2 regions of the Bacillus sp. M13(2017) genome follow, and region 2 is predicted to be linked to the other one. Evidence: riboswitches for the same ligand, from Rfam matches in the RefSeq annotation. Region 2 holds a riboswitch; the other holds the start of a gene.
What was found. Region 2 has a riboswitch for thiamine pyrophosphate ahead of thiM (hydroxyethylthiazole kinase). Riboswitches for the same ligand answer to the same signal wherever they lie in the genome.
Positions count from the first base shown of each region.

Region 1: another riboswitch for thiamine pyrophosphate. It lies ahead of tenA (thiaminase II); the one in region 2 lies ahead of thiM (hydroxyethylthiazole kinase).

Region 1 is NZ_KZ268519.1:33,508-38,184, reverse strand. It holds gene CGQ22_RS28220 (homoserine dehydrogenase) at 1-271, shown strand, start outside; gene pdxR (MocR-like pyridoxine biosynthesis transcription factor PdxR) at 361-1,809, shown strand; gene CGQ22_RS28210 (D-alanine--D-alanine ligase) at 1,814-2,728, shown strand; TPP riboswitch at 2,802-2,907, shown strand; gene tenA (thiaminase II) at 3,035-3,724, shown strand; gene CGQ22_RS28200 (DUF3937 domain-containing protein) at 4,122-4,385, shown strand.
Region 2 is NZ_KZ268508.1:103,070-107,746, forward strand. It holds gene CGQ22_RS19895 (YhgE/Pip domain-containing protein) at 1-460, shown strand, start outside; gene topB (DNA topoisomerase III) at 501-2,690, opposite strand; TPP riboswitch at 2,900-3,009, shown strand; gene thiM (hydroxyethylthiazole kinase) at 3,082-3,891, shown strand; gene thiE (thiamine phosphate synthase) at 3,909-4,565, shown strand.

The DNA.
Region 1 (4,677 bases), on a different contig from region 2:
GCAAATTCGAAATGCTAAGGAACAACATAAAATTATTAAATTAATAGCATCAACATATAAGGATGAGGGTGGCAATATCAATTTAAATGTTGAACCGTGCGAAATAGAAAAAAAACATCCGTTAGCAAAAGTAAATGGAACTGAAAAAGGAATTACGTTCTTTACAGATACGATGGGACAAGTTACTACAATTGGTGGGGCTTCTAATCCAAGAGGCGCTGCAGCTGCAGCTTTAAAAGATGTAATTAACTTATATCGAAAAGATTTGTAAGACCGTACCGCCCTTTATAAAAAATACATATGTCGTGGACCTTTTGAGAATGAAATAAATATGCAAAAATGATTGCAGGGGGGAAGAAATTGTTTAAGGATTTTAAAGTTGTTAAAGATCGTCCCGTTTATATTCAATTGAAAGATTATTTGAAGAAGATGATTATGAAAGGGCATTTGCTCGGGGATCAAAAAATTCCATCAACAAGAGAACTAAGTGAATTACTAAGCGTGAGTAGAAACACTGTACTCGCTGCTTATGCAGATTTAGAGCAAGAAGGACTCATTTATGCAGTTAAAGGAAAAGGGAACTTTGTTGCGAAGGTGGATATATCTAACACTTCGTCTGTTGAAATAGATTGGAAAAATAAACTTAATACAGTGACCGCATTAGCGGATGAATTAGATTTAATGAAACATGGTGTTCGTTGGGAAAAAGGAATGATTGTTTTTAATAGTATAGCCCCGGATGAGAAGCTATTTGATGTTGAAAATTTCAAAAGAGCTTTTCTTACTCGTATGTCCATTGAAGGGGACATCGTATTGAACTACGGATATGCAAAGGGATATAGACCGTTAATGAATTATTTACTTCATTACATGGAAATGAAAGGTGTAGACATTTCCAATAAAGATATTCTAATTACAAATGGATTTACAGAAGGATTGGATATTGTACTTTCTTCTTTATCAAAAAAATCCGGGCGTGTCATTTGTGAGAATCCAACTCACCACGCTGCACTTAAGCTTTTCCGCTTACATGGACTTGAAGTTCATGGGATTGATATGGATGAGGATGGTATTGATACGAATGAAGTTGAAAAAAGCTTGCGTGAAAAAGATTTTGATTTTGCTTATTTAATTCCTTCTTATCATAATCCAACCGGTATTGTTACGAGTTCAGAGAAAAGAACGGAATTGATGAGGTTATTCTCAAAATACAACGTTCCTATTATAGAGGACGGATTTAATGAAGAACTACGTTATTCAGGTTCACATTTAGCTCCATTATTAACTTTTGCTGGAGCTGGCAATAATGTGATTTATATTAGTAGCTTTTCAAAGGTACTTTTCCCTGGTTTACGTGTAGGCTGGATTATTGCAGATAAAGAGCTGATTCATTATTTAGAAAGCGTAAAAAGAGCAAGAACGATTCACACATCTACGCTAGATCAAGCTGTTCTGTTTCAATATTTACATGAGGGATATTTTGAAAAATATTTAAAAAAGGCAAGATCTGTTTATAAGAAAAAATATGAGTTAGCTGTCGGGACATGTAACCAGTACATTCCTTTTAAAAGAATGACTGGAGATGGTGGACTTCATTTATTTATAGAGCTAGAAGAGCATATGAACGCCCGCACACTTTTACAAAAGTGTTATGAGAAACGCGTTACGTTTTCACCTGGAGATGTTTTTTACTCTGATGGAGAAGGAGCGAACACTTTCCGATTAGGATTTTCGCGCTTGAAAGAAGAAGAAATAGTTCGGGGAATTAAAATAATTGGTGATACATTAAAAAATGAAATTTGGAGTTGAGAAAATGAAAATCGGTGTTATTATGGGCGGGGTATCGTCTGAAAAACAAGTTTCAATTATGACGGGGAATGAAATGATTGCTCATTTAGATAAAAATAAGTATGAAATAGTTCCAATTACATTAAATGAAAAAGTGGATTTAATTGAAAAAGCGAAAGACATTGACTTTGCGTTGCTCGCGTTACACGGAAAATACGGAGAAGATGGGACAGTTCAAGGAACACTGGAGAGTTTAGGGATTCCTTATAGCGGAAGTAATATGTTATCTAGCAGTATATGTATGGATAAAAATATTTCGAAAAAGATTTTACGTTATGAAGGTGTAGAAACACCAGATTGGATTGAACTTACAAAAATGGAGGATCTAAATCTTGATGAGTTAGATAAGTTAGGATTTCCATTAGTAGTAAAACCAAACTCTGGCGGATCGAGTGTCGGAGTGAAAATCGTTTATAATAAAAATGAATTGATCTCAATGCTAGAAACTGTATTCGAATGGGATTCTGAAGTAGTAATTGAGAAGTATATAAAAGGTGATGAAATTACATGTTCAATTCTGGATGGAAAACAGTTACCTATAGTTTCAATTCGACATGCAGCCGAGTTCTTTGACTACAATGCAAAATATGATGATACTAGTACAGTTGAGGAAGTTATTGAACTTCCAGCAGAAATTAATGAACGTGTAAATAAAGCGTCACTTGCTTGTTATAAAGCATTAAAATGTAGTGTTTATGCAAGAGTTGATATGATGGTGAAGGACGGAATTCCATATGTAATGGAAATTAATACATTACCAGGGATGACACAATCAAGTTTATTGCCAAAAAGTGCAGAAGCAGCGGGAATTAGTTATAGCAAACTATTAGATATGATTATTGAAACATCATTAAAAGTTAGAAAAGAAGAAGGGTTTTAAGGGAATCATATAACGAATTCTTTTGATAGTTTCACGAAGTATGCTATGATGAATACATTATAAAAACAAAATATTTATCCACTAGGGGGGCCTTTTATAGGCTGAGATCAAATGTGATTTTGAGACTCTTAGTACCTGATCTGGTTAATGCCAGCGTAGGGAAGTGGGAAAGACGTTGCTATTTAATGAGTAAATAAATACTGTCAATTTCACTTTCTTTACGCCTGTAAAGAAAGTTTTTTTATTTTACAGCTTTAATAATTGTGGATAAATACTTATATTTTATACATTATTGGAGGGATTTAAATGACTTTTTCACAATCATTACGTAAAGAAGTAGATTCAATTTGGGAAGCGAGTTTTAACCATCCCTTTGTAAAAAAACTTGGTGAAGGAACGTTAGATTTAGCTAGTTTTCGCTATTATGTGCTTCAAGATTCATATTATTTGAGTCATTTTGCTAGAGTGCAAACTTTAGGAGCTGCAAAAGCTCTTGAATTAGAGACGACAGCTCGTATGGCACACCATGCTCAAAATACATATGAGGCCGAGTTATCTTTACATGAGAATTTTGCTAAAAAGCTAGGGATAACAAAAGAAGAAAAAGATAATTTTATTCCTGCGCCAACTGCATATGCGTATACTTCACATATGTATCGTGCTGCCTATGAAGGACATTTAGGAGATATCATTGCAGCAATTTTACCTTGTTATTGGTTGTATTATGAAATTGGCGAACGCTTAAAAGAGTGTCAGCCGGAAGAGCCAATTTATAACGAATGGATTTCTGCTTATGGATCTGATTGGTTCCGTACGCTAGTTGAAGAACAAATTACACGTTTAGATACTATCGCTGAAAAAGTAACAGAGGCAGACCGCAAGCGTATGAAACAGCATTTTATTATTAGCAGTCAATATGAATATTCATTTTGGGAAATGGCTTATACATTAGAAAAGTGGCCAGTGGATACAGACGTAAAAGACGTAATTGGATAAAGAATAGAAGTAATGTTATAGATAGGTATGGATCATACCTATCTATATATTTTTTCTTGTTAAATTTGCGTAAAGTCATTAGTGCTACGGATATGGCGAAATAGAATATCGATAAGTTAGCTCATTTAATTGTCTACGAATTAACTGGATAAAATTCTGTCACACTTATTTTACAATCAAAGAACGTAAAGATTGGTGGTATGAAGTTAAATAAGAAAAGAAACCGGCTCTGTTAATTGTAACGGATTTACTTTTTCTTTACGGGAATTTCTAAATCATCATGGAATGCTGTTCATACAATATGCAAATATGCATATTGTATCTTTTTGAGTTCTTTATGTGTTAAAATTAAATATAGGGATATGGAAATATAAAGAAGCAAAAGCAGGAATATCCAATGAATTTTGAGAGGTGTTATATGTTTACAAATAAGAAATTAATTCGATTTGGTTTATCTTTGTTTGTGTTTTTAGGGATAATTAATTTTACAATAAGCTATTTCCAAACATATCTTGAAACAGCAGCAGATATCAAATGGGTAATTCCAGAAATTTGGAAAACTATTTTGCTAGATGTTCCTCAAGGTATACTTGTCCTTTTAGGCGCAATTGCTTTATATGATTTCACAAAAGAGGCATCACAAAAAGACGCATCAATCTAAGTGTGTCTTTTTTGATTAGCAATTTCATAGAGAGCTTTGCTGGAGAAATAGAAAAAAAAGCCCTAATCAGGGCTTTTTTTTGTAGAAATTTCTTAACCATCATAGAAACCGGTTACTAGGAGGTGTTGGCATTTATAGTACAGAAAAATCTAAGCGGCAGACGGAAATATATAGGAAATGGCACCATAATTATTGAGAAATTAATTGAACTTAGTAAGTATAAAGATATGAAACTAGAATTTATATTTTTTAATTTTTATTTATCCCACCAATCGGGCTGTCCGTAAAAGCC
Region 2 (4,677 bases):
GATAGGTCTTTCACAAGCGTTTATCGTATCGATGGGAGATATATTCTTACTCGGTACGTACGTAGTCGATAAGTTCTGGTTTGTGTTATTTAGTTTATTTATTGGTGGAGTCTTCGTTTGTATCGTATACTCACTCGTTTCTATTTTCGGAAACGTTGGGAAATCGATGGCAATCATTTTACTTGTACTGCAAGTAGCAGGATCGGGCGGAACATTCCCAATCCAAATGACACCAGCGTTCTTCCAAGCGATTTATCCGTTCTTACCATTCACATACGCAATTAGCGCAATTCGTGAAACAGTTGGCGGAATGCTTTGGGATATCGTAACGCAAGATTTACTTGTGTTAAGTGCTTTCGTAGTAGTTATGATCGTTGCTGCGTTATTACTGAAAACACCAATTAACAAATCAAGTGAAAAATTTGTTGAGAATGCAAAAGGAAGTAAAATCATTCACTAAAATAAAAGGTTCCTACCGATAGAGGTAGGAACCTTTTTGTTTAATCAAATTTTAATTTTTTTAATGCTTCTGCGAATGGGTTATTTAATGGTTCTTCTTCTTTTTTCTGTTGTTTCATATATTTTTGAACGTCGCGTTTATCGGCTTTGTTTCCAGATTCTTTTTTACGTCGCTCTTGGAATGTTGATAATTTCTCGCGATAGCCACATTTACATGCGAAAATTTGGCCTGCACCCTCACCACGTAATTCTAGTTTCTTTTTACATTGCGGACAGCGAGCGTTTGTTGTACGAGATACATTTTTACGATGACCACATTCACGATCTTGGCATACGAGCATTTTTCCCTTTTTGCCGTTTACTTCTAGCATTGGTTTACCGCAATCTGGACAAGACTTCGTTGAAATATTGTCATGTTTATATTTTTTATCACTCGATTTAATTTCAGAAACAATTTCTTTCGTATAGTTCTTCATTTCCGAAATGAATACTTCTTTCTTTAATTTTCCTTTTGCAATTGCCTCAAGTTTTTGTTCCCATTCACCAGTTAGTGTAGGTGATTTTAATTCTTCTGGTACTAAATCAAGTAATTGACGACCTTTTGATGTAATGTGAATATCTTTACCACGTTTTTCAATTAAGAAAGAATTGAAAAGTTTGTCGATAATATCTGCACGTGTCGCTACAGTACCTAATCCACCAGTTGATTTTAACATATCAGCAAGTTGTTTATTTTGCGTATCCATATATTTTGTAGGATTCTCCATTGCTGAAAGTAAAGTTGCTTCATTAAAGCGTGCAGGTGCTTTCGTTTGGCCTGATGTTTGCATAAGTAACTTTACAGTTAATGTATCGCCCTTTTCAATGTGAGGTAGAATCTGCTCTTTTACGTCATCAGTTACATCATCGTCTTCAAATCGATTTTCGTATACTTCCTTCCAACCAGCATGTAAAATCGTTTTTCCGCGTGCAATGAACGTTTCACTACCAACTTTGGTACGTAATGTTAGTTGCTCATATTCGAATGCTGGGAATAAAACAGCTAAGAAACGTTTTACAACTAAATCATAAATTTTGCGTTCTTTATCTGTGAATGCTGAGAAGTTAACGTATCCTTCTGTTGGAATAATCGCATGATGATCGCTTACTTTACTATCATCAACAAATGATTTGTTAGGTTTGATAGGCTTTTGTAATACTTTATGTGCGAAGGGACGGTATTCTCCAACACCACATGCTTTTAGACGTTCTGGAAGTGTTCCAACGATATCAGATGAAATGTAGCGTGAATCTGTACGAGGGTACGTTAGCACTTTATGCTGTTCATACAATTTTTGCATAATATTTAATGTTTCTTTAGCAGAGTAACCGAACTTTTTATTTGCATCACGTTGCAATTCAGTTAAATCGTAAAGACCAGGAGAGAATGACTTCTTCTGTTTCTTATCAATTTCCACAACAGTAGCATTTTGTTTATCTAAACTTTTTACAATACCATCGATTTTTTCTTTATTAAAACTACGGCTATTGCCATTTGCATCTTGCCAAGTAAGTTTGAGCTTCTCCATTGTTTGAGCTTCGATGCCGTAGTAAGTTTGTGCTTTGAAGTTCTTTATTTCATCCTCGTGACTAGCAATCATAGCAACAGTAGGGGTTTGCACACGGCCACAATTTAACTGGGCATTAAAGCGAGTCGTTAAAGCACGAGTTGCATTAAGACCGATATACCAGTCAGCTTCTGAACGCGCAACTGCTGAAGCGTATAAATTGTCATAGGCTTTACCTGGTTTTAAATTTGCAAAACCATCTTTAATTGCTTTATCGGTTACAGAAGAAATCCATAAACGTTTGATTGGTTTATTTATCTTAACTTTATCGATAATCCAGCGTGCGACTAATTCCCCTTCACGTCCAGCGTCTGTTGCTACAATAATTTCATTTACATCTTTTCTAAGTAGCTGACTTTTTACAGCATTAAATTGTTTACCAGTTTGTTTAATAACCGTTAATTTCAAACGCTCAGGTAGCATCGGTAAATCTTCTAAATTCCACTTTTTATATTTCACATCATAGCTTTCTGGATCAGCTAATGTAACAAGATGGCCTAAAGCCCAAGTTACAATATATTTACTACCCTCAAGATAGCCGTTTCCTTTTTTATCACACTTCAGTACACGAGCAATATCTCGTGCAACGGAAGGTTTTTCAGCGATTACAACGCTTTTTGACATATTAAAAACATCCTTTCAAATTTCCATAAGTTAAATATAGCATACATCTTCTTGAGATTCAGTTTCGCTCCATATTTGAGCTGTTTTTAATGGAGTGAAGAAAACCCCAACTGATTAAAGTTTCACTTTATCAGTTGCTTCTATATTAAATAGAAAAGTAAAGAACTTGTTATTTTACTAGAATAAGAGTAGACTTTGAAGTAGATGAATAATAAGCACATGGGAGTTTGTGGATGCAAACTGAGAGTATGACTAGTCCGTCATTGACCATTTGAACCTGTTGGATAATGCCAGCGTAGGGAGAGTGTAAAAGCACATGTTCAGGCACTTTGCGTACGCGCAAAGTGTCTTTTTGTGTATCTCCCATCATTATAGTTAGGAGATGAAAAGGATGAATATGAAAGAAATTAGTAAAGTAGTGGATTTGGTGAGAGAATCTAATCCGCTCATTCATAATATTACAAATGTTGTTGTAACAAATTTTACTGCTAACGGTTTGTTGGCACTTGGGGCATCGCCTGTAATGGCGTATGCAAAAGAAGAAGTAGCAGAAATGGCTAGCATTGCTGGAGCGTTAGTATTAAATATGGGGACACTTCGTCCTGAAGAAGTAGAAGCGATGTTACTCGCAGGTAAATCAGCAAATGCGAACAATGTGCCAGTACTATTTGATCCAGTTGGTGCAGGAGCAACTTCGTATCGAACAGAAGTTGCGAGACATATTCCGGCTGAAATCGATTTAGCAATTATCCGCGGAAATGCAGCTGAAATAGCAAATGTTATTAATGAGAAATGGGAAATTAAAGGGGTAGACGCTGGTACTGGACATGGCAATGTTGTAAGTATTGCAAGGCAGGCAGCAGACGAATTAAATACAGTTGCGGTTATTACTGGAAAAGAAGATGTTGTTACAGATGGAGAGAGAACTATTGTTATTCGAAACGGTCACCCTATTTTAACGAAAGTTACGGGAACAGGTTGTTTACTAACTTCGGTAATAGGAGCATTTGTAGCAGTAGAAAAAGATTATGTAAAAGCAGCAGTAGCTGCATTAACATTTTATGGAGTAGCAGCGGAACTAGCAGCGGCTAAAACGGTAGAAAAAGGACCTGGTAGTTTCCAAATTGAATTTTTAAATCAGTTAGCGAATACTACTTCTGATGATATTGAGAAGTATGGGAAGATTGAGGAGTTAAAGTAAGGGGGAGGAAACACACGATGCGCATTGAAACAAAGAAAATGTCTAAGTTATTACAGGTGTATTTTATTATGGGAAGTAATAATTGCGCGAAGGATCCTTTATCTGTATTGAAAGAAGCATTAGATGGTGGAGTGACACTTTTTCAATTTCGTGAAAAGGGAGAAGGGGCTTTAATTGGAGAAGAAAGAGTGCGTTTTGCAAAAGAATTGCAGGCGCTTTGTAAGGAATATAGTGTTCCTTTCATTGTAAATGATGATGTAGAATTAGCCATTGAATTAGATGCAGATGGTGTTCATGTAGGACAAGATGATGAAGGAATTACATCTGTTCGTGAAAAAATGGGAGATAAAATTATCGGCGTATCTGCTCATACAATTGAAGAAGCACGCTTTGCAATCGAAAACGGAGCAGATTATTTAGGTGTTGGACCTATTTTCCCAACGAGTACGAAAAAAGATACGAAAGCGGTTCAAGGAACGAAAGGATTAGCTTATTTTAGAGAACAAGGAATTACAGTGCCAATCGTTGGTATTGGTGGGATTACAATTGAAAATACAGTGGCAGTTATAGAAGCGGGTGCGGACGGTGTTTCAGTTATTTCAGCAATTAGCTTAGCTGAATCTGCGTATGAAAGTACGAGAAAATTAGCTGAAGAAGTAAAGAGAAGTTTGTAGGGAAGGACGTGTAGTATTTTAAGTGCTACATGGAGAAATAGACTGCCCCAAAATTTAAACAAATATTTGATTAAAAAAGCACAAACCTTTTTAAATAAAGGTTTGTGCTTTT